One region of the Streptomyces sp. NPDC014894 genome, then DNA from elsewhere that is predicted to be linked to it. Evidence: riboswitches for the same ligand, from Rfam matches in the RefSeq annotation. Region 1 holds a riboswitch; each other region holds the start of a gene.
What was found. A riboswitch is a leader RNA that binds a small molecule or an ion and turns the genes downstream of it on or off. The one in region 1 is predicted to bind cobalamin.
Positions count from the first base shown of each region.

Region 1 (5,828 bases):
GCGGCTGCTGCTCGCGAACGACGAGGCGCGCCGGCTGCTGGAGCTTCCGGTGCGGGTGGAGGGCCGGCTGGTCACGGAGCTGGGGCTGGATCCGCAGACCGCGCGGCTGCTGGCGTCGGGCGGGACGGTGACCGACGAGGTGCACCAGGTCGGCGACCGGCTGCTGGCGGTGAATCAGCGTCCGGCGAGCCGGGACGGCAGTCTGCTGGGGAGTGTGGCGACCTTCCGCGACACCACGGAGCTTCAGGCCGTCAGCGGCCGGGCGGAGGTGGCGCAGGGGCGGCTGAAGCTGCTGTACGACGCCGGTACGGAGATCGGGACCACGCTGGACGTGGTGCGCACCTGCGAGGAGCTGGCCGAGTTCGCGGTGGGCCGGTTCTGCGACTACGCCACCGTCGATCTGGTGGAGCGGGTGCTGCGCGGCGAGGAGCCGGTGTCGACGGGCGCGGGCGAGGACATGCGGCGGGTGGCGGCGGCCGGTCTGGGCGAGACGACGGCGCACTTCCGGCTGGGCACGACGATCCGCTATCTGCCGACGACCCGGATGGGCGCGGGGCTGAGCGAGGGCGAGGCGATCCTGGAGCGGGATCTCGGCGCGTACGCGGGGTGGGAGCAGCAGTCGCCCCAGCGGGCCGAGCAGCTGGTCGAGGCGGGTTTCCACTCGATGATCGCGGTGCCGCTGCGGGCGCGCGGGGCGATTCTGGGCGTGGCGATGTTCTGGCGTTCGCGCACGTCGGAGGCGTTCGAGGAGGAGGACCGCTCGCTCTCCGAGGAGCTGGTGGCGCGGGCGGCGGTGAGCGTCGACAACGCCCGCCGCTACGACCGTGAGCACACCATGGCGGTGACCCTTCAGCGCAGTCTGCTGCCGCGCGGGCTGCCGGAGCAGACGGCGCTGGACATGGCGTACCGCTACCGTCCGGCGCAGGCGGGGCTGGGCGGGGCCGGCGGGGTGGGCGGGGACTGGTTCGACATCATTCCGCTGCCGGGCGCGCGGGTGGCGCTGGTGGTGGGCGATGTGGTGGGCCACGGGCTGCACGCCGCCGCGACGATGGGTCGGCTGCGTACGGCGGTGTACAACTTCTCCACGCTGGACCTGCCGCCGGACGAGCTGCTGTGGCATCTGGACGAGCTGGTGGTCCGGCTGGACCAGGACGAGTCGGCGAGCGGGCCGGACGTCCAGGTCACGGGTGCGACCTGTCTGTACGCGATCTACGATCCGGCCTCGGGCCGCTGCACGGTCGCGCGGGCGGGGCACCACCGGCCGCTGGTGCTCCACCCGGACGGGACGGCGTTCTTCGCGGATGTGCCCGGCGGTCCGCCGCTGGGGCTGGGCGGGCTGCCGTTCGAGACGCTGGAGCTGGAGCTGCCCGAGAACAGCAGTCTGGTGCTGTTCACGAAGGGTCTGGTCGAGGACCGGGACCGGGACATGGACGAGGGGCTGGCGCTGCTGCGGGAGACCGTGGAGGGGCATGCCGGGCGGACCCCGGACGAGACCTGCGAGGCGGTGCTGGGAGCGCTGCTGCCGGAGCGTCCCCGGGACGATGTGGTGCTGCTGGTGGGGCGGACCCGGATGCTGGACTCGGGAGAGGTGGCGGAGTGGGACGTCCCGTCGGATCCCTCGGCGGTGGGCGAGGTGCGGAACGCGGTCACCCATAAGCTCGGCGAATGGGATCTCGGCGAAGAGGCGTTCACGACGGAGTTGATCCTGAGCGAGCTGGTCACCAACGCGATCCGGTACGCGATCGGACCCATCCGGGTGCGGCTGATCCGCGACCGGACGCTGATCTGCGAGGTGTCGGACCACAGCAGCACCTCGCCGCATCTCCGGCAGGCGGCGAGCACCGACGAGGGGGGCCGGGGGCTGTTCCTGGTGGCCCAGTTCGCGGACCGGTGGGGGACGAGGTACACGCCGGACGGGAAGGTGATCTGGACGGAGCAGCCGATCGCCGAGGAGGAGACGGAGCCGGAGAGCGCGGCGGCGCCCGGGGACGGGGTCCGATAGCGCTGTGGATCGGCGGTCCGCCGGGCGCGGGGAAGACGACGGTGGCCCGGCTGCTGGCGCGCCGGCACGGTCTGCGCCGGTACAGCGCGGACGCGCACACCTGGGGGCACCGGGACCGGGCGCTGGCTGCGGGTCATCCGGCGGCGCTCCGCTTCGAGTCGCTGTCCCCCGGGGAGCGCTGGTCCCGGCCGGGCGGGGAGCTGCTCGCGATGTCGCTGCACCATGAGCGCGGTCCGATGATCGCCGACGATGTGCGGGGGCTGCCGGCGGCTCCCGCCGTGGTGGTGGAGGGCACCCCGGTCACCCCGCCCGTCGCCGGGGTCCACGCGCTGTGGCTGCTGCCGACGCCCCGGGTGCAGCGGCGCAGGCTGGCGGAGCGGGGGCTGGGCGAGGGCGCGCTGGAGCTGTACCGGCTGCTGGTGCGGGAGATCGGCGCCCAGGTGACGGAGTACTCCGGCGCGCGGCTGGCCGTCGACGGCGACCGGGGCGTACGGGAGACCCTCGCCGCGGTGGAGGACCACTTCGCCGAGGCCCTGGCCTCGGCTCCCCGCGAGACGACCGCGGCCGGCCGGGCGGGGCTCGCCCGGTACGCGAACGAGGCGCTGGCGGGCCAGTACCGGGGGTACTTCGGCCGGCCGTGGGCGCGGGGGGACGCGGGGGCGACGGTGGTGGCGTTCGACTGCGAGTGCGGGGCGGCGGACTGCGAGGAGGACGTGGCCCTGCCCCGGCGCGACTTCGGCGTCTCCCCCGTCCTGGCCCCGGGCCACGCCGCGCCGGGAGCGTGAGCCCGCCGGAGCGACGGCCCGCGGGCCCGTTCTCGGGCGCGGACCGGCGACGGCGCCTCAGCCGTCCTGTCCCGGCGGGGCGTCCCCGGGGGCCTGGAGGCGGGCGCCGCAGTGGAGGTTCCAGTGGGGCGGGGTGCGGGTGGTGAGTTCGGTGAGGGCGAGGGGGGCGATGTCGAGACGCCAGAAGGTCTGCGGGGGGAGGGCGAGGGCGTGGACGAGGGCGGCGCGGACGACGGCGGGGTCGACCACGGCGAGGAGCCGGCCGGGGGCGGCGGGGAGGCCGTCGAGCCACGCCCCGACCCGGGTGCGGAGCGCGGTCAGCGACTCCCCGCCGTGGGGCGCGGCCGAGGGATCGGCGAGCCAGCGCGCCACCGCGTCCGGTTCCGCCGCGCTCACCTCCGCGAGGCTCCGGCCCCGCCAGCGCCCCATGTCCCAGTCGGCCGGCGCGTCCTCCCCCGTCACCCGCAGCCCCAGCGCCAGAGCGGTCCCGCGACAGCGCTCGGCGGGCGCGCAGACCGCCCGGTCGACCCGGGGCAGCGCCCCGGCGGCGGCCCGCGCCGCGCGCAGCCCCGCCGCGTCCGGCGGCTCGTCCACGGGGAATCTGGCCCCGCGCAGCGCCGCCGTGGTCACGGGCGCGACCAGCATCAGCCGCAACGTCATTCCCATCCCCTCCCCGAATCCATCAGTTTCGGCCAACTCACACCATGGCGGCGCACGCTCCGAACCGGTACGGTCGCGTGGACATGACGAAAGTGTGATGGAAGTCCGGTGAGATTCCGGCACGGTCGCGCCACTGTGTACCCGCGGTTTCGCGGGAAGTCAGACCCGCCGCCTTCGTCGTAGGCACCAGGCACCACGACCGGGACGCGTGTTCCCCCAGGAGGTTTCGCCATGGCTCATTCCACCGTGCCCGCCGCTCCCGCCGCCGCACCGGCGCTCCCCCCTCTCTCGCTCAAGGAGATCGCTCCCTGGGCCGTGTTCGTCGGCGTGCTGGCGCTGATCCTGCTCTATTTCGTCGGCGCGGAGCAGGGCGCCACCTCCCTGATCGCCGGGGAGACGGTGCACGAATGGGTCCACGACGGACGGCATCTGCTCGGCTTCCCCTGCCACTGAGGGCGGTCGCGAGCCCCCAGCACCGCCGTTTCGCCCGGATCCAGTCACAGGGGAACGTCCATGAACTCCATATCCGTCAGAGCCCTGCTCGTCCGCGGCATGCTCGCGGGCCTGATCGCCGGGGCGGTCGCCGCGCTCGTGGCGTACGTCCTCGGCGAGGGCCCGGTGGACGCGGCCATCGCGTTCGAGGAGAGCCACAGCCATGAGCACGGCGGCGAGGAACTCGTCAGCCGGGCCGTGCAGTCCACGGCCGGGCTCGCCACCGCGCTCCTCCTCTTCGGGGTGGCCGTCGGCGGTGTGGCGGCCCTCGCCCACGCCACGGCCCTCGGCCGCATCGGCTCCTTCGGCCCGCGCGCCACGGCCGCGCTGATCTCCCTCGGCGGGCTGCTGACCGTCTACGTCGTGCCCTATCTGAAGTACCCGCCGAACCCGCCCGCGGTCGGCGACCCGGAGACGATCGGCCGGCGGACCGCGCTGTACTTCCTGATGGTCGTGCTCAGTGTGCTGCTGGGGGTGGCGGCGGTCATCCTCGGGAAGCGGCTGGCCCCCCGGCTGGGCAAGGAGAACGCGACGGTGGCGGCGGCGGCCGCGTTCGTGGGCGTCGTGGCCCTGGCGTACGCGTTCCTGCCGTCGTTCGACGAGGTCCCGAAGGGGTTTCCCGCGGCCGTGGTCTGGGACTTCCGGCTCGCCACCCTCGCGATCCACGTAACGCTCTGGACCGTCTTCGGACTCACCTTCAGCCACCTCGCGGGCCGCCTCCACACCGGCCCGACACCGGCGAGGCGGGACCACTCACGCGCGTCCGTCGCACAACCCGGCCCGTCCGCCGATTGAGGACGGACCGGCATTTCCAGCCCGTCCGGCGATTGAGGACGAACCCGAGCCACGGAATCCCGCAGCCGACCGCACCGCCACACCAGGGCTCCGCCCCACACCCCGCGCCTCAAACGCCGGCGAGGCTGGATTCCCCCCAACCCGCCCGGCACACAACCCAGCCGCGCGGCACACAACCCCAGCCTGCCCGGCGATTGAGGACAGACCAGCATTTCCAGCCCGTCCGGCGATTGAGGACGAAGCCGAGCCACAGGAACCCGCAGCCGACGAGCCCCCCACCCCCTTGTCCGATTCATTCAAGACCCCCCACCCCCCTGCGGCCTACGGTGACCCCATGACTCCACGACTCGACGCGATCGGCGTCGTCACCTCCGACATGGCCGCCTCACTCGCCTTCTACCGCCGCCTCGGCCTGGATCTCCCGGCCGACGCGGACACCGCGCCGCACGCGGAGATCGCGCTTCCGGGCGGGATCAGGGTGCTCTGGGACACCGAGGAGACGGTGCGCTCCTTCGACCCCGGGTGGACGCGGCCGTCGGGCGGCGAGCGGGTGGGACTCGCCTTCCGCTGCGACAGTCCGGCGGAGGTGGACTCGGTGTACGCGGAGCTGGTCGCGGCGGGCCACCGGGGCCGTCTGGAGCCGTGGGACGCGGTCTGGGGCCAGCGGTACGCCATCGTGCTGGACCCGGACGGCTGCGGGGTTCAGCTGTTCGCCGACGCCACATAGGCGCTGAGCGTGACACCGGCCAGCTCCCGCATCTCCCGGGCGAGATGGGCCTGGTCGGCGCAGCCCGCGGCGAGCGCGGCCGCCGCGTACGGCGTCCCCTCCCACACCAGCGCCAGCGCGCGCTGGAGCCGCAGCACCCGGGCGAGGGTCTTGGGGCCGTAGCCGAAGGCGCGCAGGGAGCGGCGGTGCAGCGAGCGGGGGCCGAGCCCGACGGCCTCGGCCGCGGCGGCGACCGTGGAGCCGCTCTCCAGCTGTCGTACGACAGCGGCGAGCAGCGGATCGGGGGGCCGGACCGCGGTCCGCGCCCGGCGCAGCGCGAGGGCCTCCAGCTCGGCGCCAGGGTCGGCCGCGCCGTCGATCCGCTCGG
Region 1 is NZ_JBIBWD010000006.1:381,417-387,244, reverse strand. It holds gene ACF089_RS17540 (SpoIIE family protein phosphatase) at 1-2,002, shown strand, start outside; gene ACF089_RS17535 (hypothetical protein) at 2,044-2,787, shown strand; gene ACF089_RS17530 (histidine phosphatase family protein) at 2,845-3,447, opposite strand; cobalamin riboswitch at 3,501-3,635, shown strand; gene ACF089_RS17525 (CbtB domain-containing protein) at 3,679-3,900, shown strand; gene ACF089_RS17520 (CbtA family protein) at 3,961-4,734, shown strand; gene ACF089_RS17515 (VOC family protein) at 5,069-5,461, shown strand; gene ACF089_RS17510 (DUF6597 domain-containing transcriptional factor) at 5,437-5,828, opposite strand, start outside.

Region 2 (5,828 bases), on a different contig from region 1:
GGGGCGGGCGCCGCGCGGGCGCCCGCCCCGGCCCGGTGGTCAGGCGTTCTCGGCGGTCAGCCCCGCGCGGATCTCACGGGCGGCGGCGACCAGGTTCTCCAGGGAGGCGCGGGTCTCGGGCCAGCCGCGGGTCTTCAGGCCGCAGTCGGGATTGACCCAGAGGCGTTCGGCCGGGATGGCCTCGAGCCCCTTGCGCAGCAGGGCGGCGGCCTCCTCGGCGCTCGGGACCCGGGGGGAGTGGATGTCGTAGACGCCCGGTCCGGCCTCGCGCGGATAGCCGTGGGCGGCCAGTTCGCGGGCGACCTGCATATGGGAGCGGGCGGCCTCCAGGCTGATGACGTCGGCGTCGAGATCGTCGATGGCCTGCACGATGTCGCCGAACTCCGCGTAGCACATGTGCGTGTGGATCTGGGTGGCCGGACGGACGCCGCCGGTGGTGAGGCGGAAGGACTCGGTGGCCCAGGCGAGATAGCCGGAGTGGTCGGCGGCGCGCAGCGGGAGGGTCTCGCGGAGCGCGGGTTCGTCGACCTGGATGACGGAGGCGCCCGCGGCCTCCAGATCGTTCACCTCGTCGCGCAGGGCGAGGGCGACCTGCCGGGCGGTGTCGCCGAGCGGCTGGTCGTCGCGGACGAAGGACCAGGCGAGCATGGTCACCGGGCCGGTGAGCATGCCCTTGACGGGCCGTTCGGTGAGCGACTGGGCGTACGAGGTCCAGCGGACCGTCATCGCCTCCGGCCGGGAGATGTCCCCGGCCAGGACCGGTGGGCGGACATAGCGGGTGCCGTAGGACTGGACCCAGCCGTGCTGGGTGGCGAGATAGCCGGTGAGCTGCTCGGCGAAGTACTGGACCATGTCATTGCGCTCGGGCTCGCCGTGCACCAGTACGTCGATGCCCGCCTTCTCCTGGAAGGCGAGGACCTCGCGGATCTCGTCCTTGATGCGCTCCTCGTACCCGGGGGTGTCGATGCGCCCGGCGCGCAGATCCGCGCGCGCGGTGCGCAGCTCGTTCGTCTGCGGGAACGAGCCGATGGTGGTGGTGGGCAGCAGCGGCAGCCGGAGCAGGTCCCGCTGGGCGGCGGTCCGCTCGGCGTACGGCTGGGAGCGGCGGCCGTCGGCGTCGGTGACGGCCGCGGTACGGGCGCGTACCGCCGGGTCGTGGGTGAGGGCGGATCCGGCGCGGGAGGCCAGATCGGCCCGGTTGGCGGCGAGTTCGGCGGTGATCGCGCCGGTGCCCTGGGCCAGTCCCTTGGCGAGGGTGACCAGCTCGGCCGTCTTCTGCCGGGCGAAGGCGAGCCAGCGGGCGATCTGCGGGTCGATGTCGCGTTCGGCCCCGGCGTCGAGGGGGACGTGCAGCAGGGAGCAGGAGGCCGCGACGTCGACGCGGTCGGCGAGACCGAGCAGGGTGCCGAGGGTGGCGAGGGACTTCTCGTAGTCGTTGATCCAGATGTTGCGGCCGTTGACCACGCCCGCGACCAGGCGCTTGCCGCGCAGTCCGCCGACGGCGGCGAGATCGTCGAGATTGCCGGCGGCCCGCTCGGTGAAGTCGAGGGCGAGCCCTTCGACGGGGGCCTTGGCCAGTACGGGCAGGGCCTCGCCGAGGCGGTCGAAGTAGGAGGCGACCAGCAGTTTCGGACGGTCGGTCAGTCCGCCGAGGTCGCGGTAGGCGCGGGCGGCGGCGTTCAGCTCGGCCGGGGTGCGGTCCTGGACCAGGGCGGGCTCGTCCAGCTGGACCCACTCCGCGCCGGCCGCGCGGAGATCGGCGAGGACCTCGGCGTACACCGGCAGCAGCCGGTCCAGCAGGGTCAGCGGTTCGAAGTCGGCGGCGACGCCGGGCGCGGGCTTGGCCAGCAGGAGATAGGTGAGGGGGCCGACGAGGACCGGGCGGGGGGCGAGCCCGAGCGCGAGGGCCTCCGTCAACTCGGCGACCTGCTTGGACGGGTCGGCGGTGAAGACGGTGTCGGGGCCGAGTTCGGGCACCAGATAGTGGTAGTTGGTGTCGAACCACTTGGTCATCTCCAGGGGCGCGACGTCCTGGGTGCCGCGCGCCATGGCGAAGTAGCCGTCGAGGGCGTCCGCCGCGACGGCGGCGCGGTGCCGCCCGGGGACAGCCCCGACCATGACACTGGTGTCCAGCATGTGGTCGTAGTACGAGAAATCGCCGGTCGGCACCTCGTGGACGCCGGCGTCGGCCAGCTGACGCCAGTTCGTCCGGCGCAGATCCGCCGCGGTCTCCCGGAGGGCGTCGGCGGTGACGCGGCCCTTCCAGTACCCCTCGACGGCCTTCTTCAGTTCCCGGTTCTGGCCCTGGCGGGGGTAGCCGTACACGGTGGCCCGTGCTGCCGCGGCTGCGGACTTCGCTGTCACGGAACTCTCCTTCGCGAGATGTCTCCTGTGGATCCCGGTGACGGGACGAGGAGGCGAAGGGAGGACACATCGGACGGACCCGTGCCGCGCAGGGCGCGGTCGTCCGCCGGATATGGTCGCCGACCCGCCCACGAGGTCACCGGGATATCCGCACACGAACGGGTCGTGCGCGGACAGCGGGCAGGTCTTCGGACTCGCGGGCCCGCCGTCCGGTCTCCCGGTCGGCACCTACTGGCCGTCGCTTCCCAGATCCGTTTCCCGGATCCAGTGCGTATGACGGCGGTCGTTCCCACTCACCGCTGCGGGGCAGTCCCGGATTTCCACCGGGTTCCCTCTTGCGACGCGTCTGTCTGGCGGACAGGGCGAACCAGCTGCACCGGTCAGCGTAGAGGGATCGCGTGCCTTCGGACAGTGCTGTTCACATTCCGGACCGTGACATGAGACACGGATGGTTCGGGATTGGCGGCGGCCGACCCGCGCCGAGCAGGCCGGATCGGAGGGGGGAGGGCTCGCCGCGGGCCGCTCGTACGGGGCGCTCGTCCGGGCGGACGAGCACGGTGGTCCACGACCGCGGCGGCCTCGGCCGGAGCCGCCGGGACCCGGCGGCCCGGGCCCTCGACAGGATGGCCGAGGACCTGACGGACCTTCTCGACCGCCTCGGCCCCGGGCCGTTCGTCCTCGTCGGCCACAGCTGGGGCGGGCCGCTCGTACGCCTCGCCGCCGGGGCCGCCCCCGAACGCGCAGCGGACCTCGTGCCGGCCGACCCCGCCGACGAAGCCCGCGATCTGTTCTTCGAACGCTCCGTCCGCCGACAGGAGAGGATCGGCCGGCCGGCGGGCTGCTCGCCCCCGCCCACCGCACGATGCTCGACGCGCTGCCCGAGGACGCCGCCGCCGACATGCGCCGGGAGGGCTTCACCGTACGGGCGACGCGCACCCGGGCCGCCGCCCCCGCGCACCGATCGCCCGGGTCGCCCGGCCGCGTTCCCCGCCGACGCGCGCGGCCGGAGGGATAGGCTCGCGGGATGCCGGAGACCGCGCTGCTCATCATCGACATGCAGATCGCCCTGTTGGCCGACGCCCATGACGCCGACGGCTGTCTCTCCCGGATCGCCGGCCTCGCCGGCCGGGCCCGCTCCGCCGGGACGCCCGTCGTCCATCTGAGGCAACGCCTCGACGCCTACCCCGTGCCCGCCGAACTCCGCGACATCCACCCGGCGGTCGCGCCCCGGCCGGGCGACGCCGTCCTCGACAAGGACAGCGCCGACTCCTTCCTCGGCAGCGGCCTCGGCGACCTGCTGCGCGGACGGGCGGTGCGCCGGCTGGTCGTCACCGGCTTCGCCACGGAGTACTGCGTCGACTCCACCGCCCGGGCCGCTCTCTCCCTCGGCCACGATCTCGTGCTGGTCTCGGACGGACACACCACACCGGTACGCCCGGTGGGCGTCGTGCCGACCGCGGCCCAGGTCGTCGAGCACCACAACACGACCTTCGCCACCATCCAGTACCCCGGACGCTCGATCCGGGTGACGCCGGCGGCGCGGGTCCGCTTCGACTGACCGCCGGGGGCCCGGGGGCCGCGCCCGCTCAGCGGCCGCGCTCCCACGCCTCCCACAGCCGCGCGTACCGCCCCCGCGCCCGCACCAGCTCCGTATGCGTCCCGGACTCGACGGCCCGGCCGTCCTCCATGACGACGATGCGGTCGGCCCGCGCGGCCTGGCCGAGCCGGTGGGCGATCACGATGGCGGTACGGCCGGACAGCGCCGAGGCCGCCGCCCGGTCGAGCAGACCCGCGTCCGTGCTCCCCGCCTCCGCCGTGGCCTCGTCCAGGACCGCGACCGAGGGGGCGGCCAGGGTGAGCCGGAGCAGCGCCAGATGCTGCGACCGCGCGGCGGTCAGCTCGTGGCCGCCCGCGCCGACCGGGGTGTCGAGTCCGGCGGGGAGCCCGTCGATCCACTCCGCGCCGAGCCGCGCGGCCGCCGCCCGGATCCGGTCGTCGTCCGCGCCGGGGGCGAAGAGGCGCAGATCCTCCGCGACGGTCCCGTCGAAGACATGGACCTCCTGGCTCACCAGGACGGTCCGGGCGCGCCCGGCCGGTGACGCGGCCCGCGCGCCGTCGATGACGATCTCGCCGCTGTCCGGGCTCAGCACACCGGCGACGAGCTTGGCGAGCGTCGTCTTCCCGGCCCCGCTGGCCCCGACGATCGCGACGGTCTCCCCGGGCTCGACGGTCAGCGAGACCCGGTCGAGCGCGAGCCGGCCGGGACCGTATCCGTACGAGACCCGGTCGAGGACGACCCGGCCGCCGCCGGACGGGCCGGGCGCCGGCGGGGGGCAGGCCGCGGGCGGCTTCGGCAGGGCGGTGACGCCGACGAGACGCGCCAGACCCGCCCCGGCGTCCTGGAGTTCGTCGACGTTCGAGAGCAGCACGCCCACCGGGCCGAACAGCTGGTGGAAGTAGAGGGCGGCGGCGGTGGCCGCGCCCAGGCTCACCGCGGAGTCCATGACCAGCCGGTGGCCGACCGCCAGCACGGCCGCGAGACCGATCAGCTCGGCGACGTTCAGCAGCCCGTAGAAGCCGTTGCGCAGCCGTACGGCGTCCAGCTCATGGCCGATGGCGCGCTCGGAGGAGGCCGCGATCCGGGCGAGCCGCCGGCGCTGACTCCGGAGGGCGGCCACCGTGTCCGCGCCGTTGAGGGTCTCCACGATCTCCTGGCCGCGAGCGGCCTCGGCGCTGTGCAGCTCCCGGTACACCGGACCCGACCGGGCCAGGAAGCGCCGCAGCGCCACGTACTGGAGGGGCGCTGCGGCGAGCACCGCGAGGGCGAACCGCCAGTCGATCGCCCCGATCCCGATCAGGGTGAGCGCGATGGTGAGGAACGCGGAGACGAAGGCGGGCAGCACCCGTCCGATGACGGTGTTGACGGCCTCCGCGTCGCCCGCGACCCGGGACACGAGATCGCCCGTCCCCGCCTTCTCCACCAGGGCGGAGGGCTGGGCGACCGCCGTGGCGAAGACGTCCTCGCGCAGCTCGGCGAGGGCGTGCTGCGCGGTGCGGGCCAGCAGCAGCCGCCCCCACCGGCCGAGGCAGGCGCTCAGCAGCGCCGCCGCGAGCACCCCGCCGGCCGGCAGGAGCAGCTCGTGCCGGGGCCGCTTGGCGATCACGATGTCGACCATCACGCCCAGCAGGGCGGGGGCCGCCAGCGCGGACGCGGCGGCGGCGAGCAGCACCACGACGGTTCCGGCGAGACGGGCCCGGTGGGGAGAGAGGAGGCGGAGGGCGCCGCGGGCGGTCTCCCGGGTGGAGGCGACGGGCAGCGGCGCCGGTCCCGCGCCGTCCGCCGCCGTGCGGTCCCCGGGCTCCGTCGGTGTGGTGGTCATCGCGCGGTCACCCGGTCCTGGTGCGTCCCGGCCGCCGGCCCGGACGGCTCCGGGGCCTCGTGGACCCGGTCGCAGGCGCCGAGC
Region 2 is NZ_JBIBWD010000008.1:91,287-97,114, reverse strand. It holds gene metE (5-methyltetrahydropteroyltriglutamate--homocysteine S-methyltransferase) at 40-2,364, opposite strand; cobalamin riboswitch at 2,526-2,751, opposite strand; gene ACF089_RS20220 (alpha/beta fold hydrolase) at 2,802-3,527, shown strand; gene ACF089_RS20215 (isochorismatase family protein) at 3,410-3,922, shown strand; gene ACF089_RS20210 (ABC transporter ATP-binding protein) at 3,951-5,744, opposite strand; gene ACF089_RS20205 (ABC transporter transmembrane domain-containing protein) at 5,741-5,828, opposite strand, start outside.
Region 2: it holds a riboswitch for cobalamin, as region 1 does, so the genes downstream of both, metE (5-methyltetrahydropteroyltriglutamate--homocysteine S-methyltransferase) here and ACF089_RS17525 (CbtB domain-containing protein) in region 1, are expected to answer to the same signal.

Region 3 (5,828 bases), on a different contig from region 1:
AGGCGGCCGCGCCCGTGAGGACCAGCGTGACGACAGCGGTGGCGGACAGGGTCTTGCGTATGGCGGAAATGACGTTCTCCTCTTGGGTACGACCACGGCGGTGGTCAAGGGTGAGACTGATGGAGCCCTGACAAGGTTGTACAACTGAGACGGTGATCACCGTCTCAGTGGCAGCGGGCCCGGAACGGCCGGTCCGGGGCTCCCTGAGGGCAAGCACGGCGTGATATCACCGGGTCTTCCGATTCGCTCGGCCCCGGCGTATGTCCTGGCGACCGCCGGGACGCCGGGCCTCGGCCCGGCCGTGCGGCGGACGGAGCACGGTCCGCTGTCAGTGCCCGCGGCTATGTTTCCCTCAACACGACAGCGCTGGAGGGGACATGTCCGAGGAATCGCCGTTGTCCGCGCTGATGGCGGTCATGTCGCCGCGCGACGGCGCGGACGACCGGGTCGACTGGGCGGCGGCCCGGGAGGAGTGGGGCGTCTCCTTCCCGTCGGACTACATCGCCTTCATGGCGGCGTACGGATCGGGCGGCATCGACGACGCGTTCTCCGTCCTCGCCCCCGCCCTCGCCGAGGACTCCCCGTGGAACGCCGAGTACGACGGCATGGCCGCCGAGACCCGGAATCTACGGTTCACTTGGCGCCGGGAGAGGCCGCCCGAGGGGGTGGCCGCCGATCCGGACCGGCTCATCGCGTGGGGGGTGAGCTGCGGGGCGGACATCCTGGGCTGGGTGACCGACGACGGCGATCCGGACGCGTGGCCGGTGGTCGTCTGGGAGCGGCACGGCTCGCCGACCTGGAAGGTGTACGACATGGGGATGGCGGAGTTCCTGAGACGGGTGTTCAGGCGGGGGTTTCCCGAGTGCCCGCTCAGCGATCTCTCGCTCTGGGGCGAGCCCGCGCCGCACTTCGTGCACTGGCGGGTGGAGCGGCAGCGCTGGGAGTCCGGGTTCAACCCCTACACCGGGAAGCCCGATCCCTACTTCGGCATGACCTTCGACTGACGGCGCGGCCGACGGCCCGACCGGCGTCGGCGCGGACACGGGTCAGCGGCAGGCCGGGGCGGTCGAAGCAGCTTGTTCCGGCCGGGCGTACCCGCGTGACGGCCCCGAAGGCGGGTGGGCGCGCCCCCGGCCTGTCGCGAATCATCACGGACCGGGGCAGGACGCCCGCCGGGCGGCGCCCCGGCGGACCCGGCAACCGCCGTGCCCCCGGGACGCGTTACTCTTCAGGCGCTCTGCGGGGGAAGTCCGGTCGAAGTCCGGCGCTGACCCGCAACGGTAGGCGGAGCCCTGGATTCCGGGGCCCGTGAGCCCGATTTCCCGCAGCGGCGCTGGATCCTGTCAACTCGCCGTGGACTGCGAGAGGATGCCCGGCCGGACATCCGCCCCGGGCAGCTCCTCGGCCGTGGACGCACGGCCCGAGGCGAAAGCGACGTCGTTCGTGGCCGTACCCACCGATCGCAAGTCCCTCGCGCGTCAGCCGGCCGCCGCCGGCTCCGGTACGGGACCCGCGCCGCCCCGCCGGGTGCCGCTGCTCCCGCTGCTGGCCGTACTCCTTCTCGCGCTGCCGGTCTCCGTCGTCTGCGGCGCGGGCATCGGCGCGTCCGGGATCGGCTGGGCCGAGGTGCTCGGCCATCTCCGGGCGGGGCTGACCGGCGGCACGATCACCCCCGAACAGGTCCCCGCGTACACCATCGTCTGGGAGCTGCGCTTCCCCCGCGCGGTCCTGGCCGGGGTCGTCGGGGCCGGGCTCACGGCGATCGGGGTCGCCGTCCAGGCCATGGTGCGCAACGCGCTGGCGGACCCCTTCGTCCTCGGCATCTCCTCGGGCGCGGCCGTCGGCGCGAACGCCGTCCTCATCTTCGGCGCGCTCGGGGCCCTGGGCGTCTGGGCTCTGTCCGCCGCCGCCTTCGCCTCGGCGCTGGCGGCGATGACGCTGGTGTACGCGATCGCCCGCACCGCCCATGGACTGACCCCGATCCGGCTGGTGCTGACCGGCACCGCGATGTACTACGGCTTCTCCGCCATCACCACCTTCATGGTCTTCGCCGCCGAGCACGGCGAGGCGGCCCGTTCGGCCATGATGTGGCTGCTCGGCAGCCTCGGCGGGGCGAACTGGGCCGCCGTGCCGATCGCGGCCGGGGCGGTGCTCGCCGGGCTGCTCCACCTCGGGCTCTCCGCCCGCCGGCTGAACGCGCTCGCCATGGGCGACGAGACCGCGGCCGCCCTCGGAGTGGACCCCGGCCGGCTGCGCCGGGAGCTGTTCGTGGTCTCCGCCGCCGTCACCGGAGCGGTGGTCGCGGTCAGCGGCGCGATCGGCTTCATCGGGCTGATGGTCCCGCACGCCGCACGGATGGTGGTGGGCGCCGACCACCGCAGGCTGCTCGCCGTCGCCCCGCTCGCGGGCGCGATCCTGCTGATCTGGGTGGACATCCTCTCCCGGGTCGTCCTGGCCCCCACCGAACTGCCGGTGGGCGTGCTGACGGCGGTCATCGGCGTGCCCTGCTTCGTCCTGCTGATGCGCCGTCGCGGCTACACCTTCGGAGGCCAGTGATGAGGATCGACATCGACGACCTGACCGTCGCCGTCGGCGGGGCGCGGCTGGTGGAGGACGTCACCCTGCGCGCGGAGAGCGGCGCTCTCGTGGGCCTGGTCGGCCCCAACGGCAGCGGCAAGTCCAGTCTGCTGCGCTGTGTGTACCGGGCGCTGCGCCCCGCGGCGGGGACCGTCCGGCTCGACGGCGACGATCTGCACGCGCTGAGCCAGCGCGAGGGCGCCCGGCGGCTGGCCGCGCTCCCCCAGGACACGGTCGCCGAGTTCGACTTCACCGTGGCCGAGGTGGTGGCGATGGGCCGGCTGCCGCATCAGCGGGCGGCGGCCAGGACCAGCGCGGAGGACCGGGCCGAGTGCCGGGCGGCGCTGGCCGGGGTCGGCGCGTCCCATCTGGCGGAGCGGAGCTTTCTCACCCTCTCCGGCGGTGAGCGGCAGCGGGTGCTGATCGCCCGGGCGCTGGCGCAGCGGCCGCGGGTTCTGGTCCTCGACGAGCCCACCAACCATCTGGACATCGCGCAGCAGCTGGAGGTGCTGTCCCTGGTGCGGGCCAGCGGTCTCACCGTGCTGACCGCGCTGCACGACCTCAATCTGGCCGCGGTGCACTGCGACGCGCTCCATGTGATCGACCACGGGCGGATCGTGGCCTCGGGGCCGCCGCACGAGGTGCTGACGGCGCGGCTGCTCGCGGAGGTGTTCGGCGTCCGGGCGCATCGGGTGGCGCATCCCGTCTCGGGCGCGGTGCAGCTGCTGTTCGACCGTCTGCCGCCGGGCGGCGACCCCGCCGGCCCCTGACGCGTTCCCCCGTCCCGTCCCCTCCCATCCCTCGTCCTCGTCCTCGTCCTCGTCCCAAGGAGCCTTCCGCCATGTCCCGTTCCCCGCGTTCCCTGCGCGCACCGGCCCTGATACTCGTGACCGCGCTGGCGCTCTCCGGCTGCGGGGCCGATGTCGACTCCTCCGCCGGCGGCAAGGAGAGCGCGTCGGCGAACCGGCACTATCCGGTGACCCTCGACAACTGCGGTGAGCGCCGGACCTTCGACAAGGCTCCGGAGCGGGTCGTGACCAATGACGTCGGCATCACCGAGATCATGTTCGCGCTGGGTCTGGAGGACCGGATGGCGGGCTATGTGATGCCCGACGACAAGGGCTCGGTCGACGAGGTGCCCTGGAAGGGCGCGTACGACCGGACGACCTGGCTGTCGAAGAAGCGGATCAACAAGGAGCTGGTGCTCGACGCCCGGGCGGATCTGGTCTTCGCGGGCTGGAACTACGGCTTCAACGAGGGCGAGGGCTTCACTCCGGAGAAGCTGAAGGAGCTGGGCGTCGACTCGTATCTGCTGACCGAGTCGTGCCGCAACGGCCGTTCGAAGATGCGCGGGGTGATGCCGCCGCTGGAGGCGCTCTACACCGATCTGCTGAATCTCGGGAAGCTCTTCGACGTCGAGGACCGTGCCGAGGCGCTCGTCGCGAAGTTCCGGAAGCAGGTGGCGGACGCCCGGGCGGGGGCGCCGCAGGGGGCCGACCGGCCGCGGGTGTTCCTCTACGACGACGGCCGGGACAAGCCGTTCACCTCGGGCGCGTACGCCGGTCCGCACGACATCATCACCAAGGCCGGCGGGGACCATGTGATGAAGGACCTCAAGGACAGCTGGACCGCGGTCGGCTGGGAGACCGTGGTGGAGCGGGACCCCGAGATCATTGTGATCAACAACTACGGGGACACCAGCGCCGAGGAGAAGAAGCGGTTCCTGCTGTCGTACGCGCCGCTCGCCAAGGTGTCCGCGATCAGGAACAAGCGGTTCGTCGTCCTGGACTATGTGCAGCTGGTGGAGAGTCCGCGCAATCCGGGCGCGATCGAGGAGCTGGTGAGGGAGTTCGGCGGCGCGGCGCGCTGACGGGCCGCGCTCGCCGGGCCGGGGCGTTCACCCGTCGGGCCCGGCGGCCGGGGGCGTTCACTCGTCCGGCCCGGCGGACATGCCGCTGGCCCTGGCGATCTCCTCCACCTCGCGCCGGTCGTCGTGGCTGCGGCGCTGCCGGGCGTCGATCCGCGCGAGCATGGCGCGCAGCCGCTCCGGGTCGGCCGCGACCTCGGGCGGCACCAGGGTCAGGGCTCCCTTGGCGTACTCGCCGTCGCCGAGGCGGACGACGACATGCTCGGCCCGGTCGGCGTGCCCGGGGCGCATCGCGCCCAGGAGGCCGAGGAGGGTGAGGAGTTCCTGTTGCACCTCGGCGGTGAACAGCTCCCGGTCGCCGGGGTCCATCCGCAGCCGGACGCGGCCGCCGCCGGCGCCGACATAGAGGTCGACCGTCCGCATCAGCAGGGTGAACTGCGGTCCGGGCATCCGGGCGCGGAGCGTCTCGACGTACAGGGCGTAGCGCAGGCGCGCGAGTTCCACTGGGTCCACTGGGTCCACGTTCTCCCCGCCGGGGCGGTGTTCGGGCACGGCGGTCTCCTCCGGTCGTGGGTGCGCGAGGGCGCGGCGGTCCCGTCCGGCCCGGCTCCCGCGGGGGCGGGGCCGTGCTCGGCGAGCGGTCGCAACGTCGTCGCAACGTGGCGGGGTGTCGACTGGGTCACGCGTCGTCGCGGCGGCCGCCGCGGCGGGCCGGGGGCTCGGAGCGGAGTCGGCGCCGCTCCGGGGCCCCGGTGCGGTCAGCCGCCGTTCTGGTCCGGTTCCAGGACGAAGACGGGGATCGGGCGGTCCGTCTTCTTCTGGTAGTCGGCGTAGTCGGCGTACGCCTCGACCGCGCGCGCCCACCACTCGGCCTTCTCCTCGCCCTCGACCTGGCGGGCCCGCATGTCCTGGCGGACGGGGCCGTCCTGGAGTTCCACCTCGGGTTCGGCGATCACATTGTGATACCAGACGGGGTGCTTGTCCGCGCCGCCGGCCGAGGCGACGACGGCGTACCGGCCTCCGTGTTCGACCCGCATCAGGGGGGATTTGCGGAGCCGGCCGCTGCGGGCGCCCCGGGTGGTGAGGATGACGACGGGCATGCCCCGGAGGGTGGTGCCCTCGGTGCCGCCGGAACTCTCGTACAGCTCGACCTGATCCCTCACCCACTGCGCCGGGCTCGGCTCGTACTCACCCTCAAGAGGCATGGCGTCTGCTTTCTGTCGGAGACGGTGCTCGGGCGCCCGGCGGCGGCGTCGTCCGCGCACCGGGCCTCGGGGACATCATTCCCCCCGGCGCGCGTCCGCGACAGGGTCCGCGCGCCGCGCGCCGGGGAGTGTCGCAACGGGGTCGCAACCTCGCCCGTGGTGTGCTGAACGGATGACCG
Region 3 is NZ_JBIBWD010000018.1:26,396-32,223, reverse strand. It holds gene ACF089_RS31340 (hypothetical protein) at 1-160, opposite strand, end outside; gene ACF089_RS31335 (SMI1/KNR4 family protein) at 378-1,004, shown strand; cobalamin riboswitch at 1,221-1,345, shown strand; gene ACF089_RS31330 (FecCD family ABC transporter permease) at 1,528-2,556, shown strand; gene ACF089_RS31325 (ABC transporter ATP-binding protein) at 2,556-3,347, shown strand; gene ACF089_RS31320 (ABC transporter substrate-binding protein) at 3,419-4,447, shown strand; gene ACF089_RS31315 (hypothetical protein) at 4,505-4,957, opposite strand; gene ACF089_RS31310 (nitroreductase family deazaflavin-dependent oxidoreductase) at 5,203-5,649, opposite strand; gene ACF089_RS31305 (DUF779 domain-containing protein) at 5,822-5,828, shown strand, end outside.
Region 3: it holds a riboswitch for cobalamin, as region 1 does, so the genes downstream of both, ACF089_RS31330 (FecCD family ABC transporter permease) here and ACF089_RS17525 (CbtB domain-containing protein) in region 1, are expected to answer to the same signal.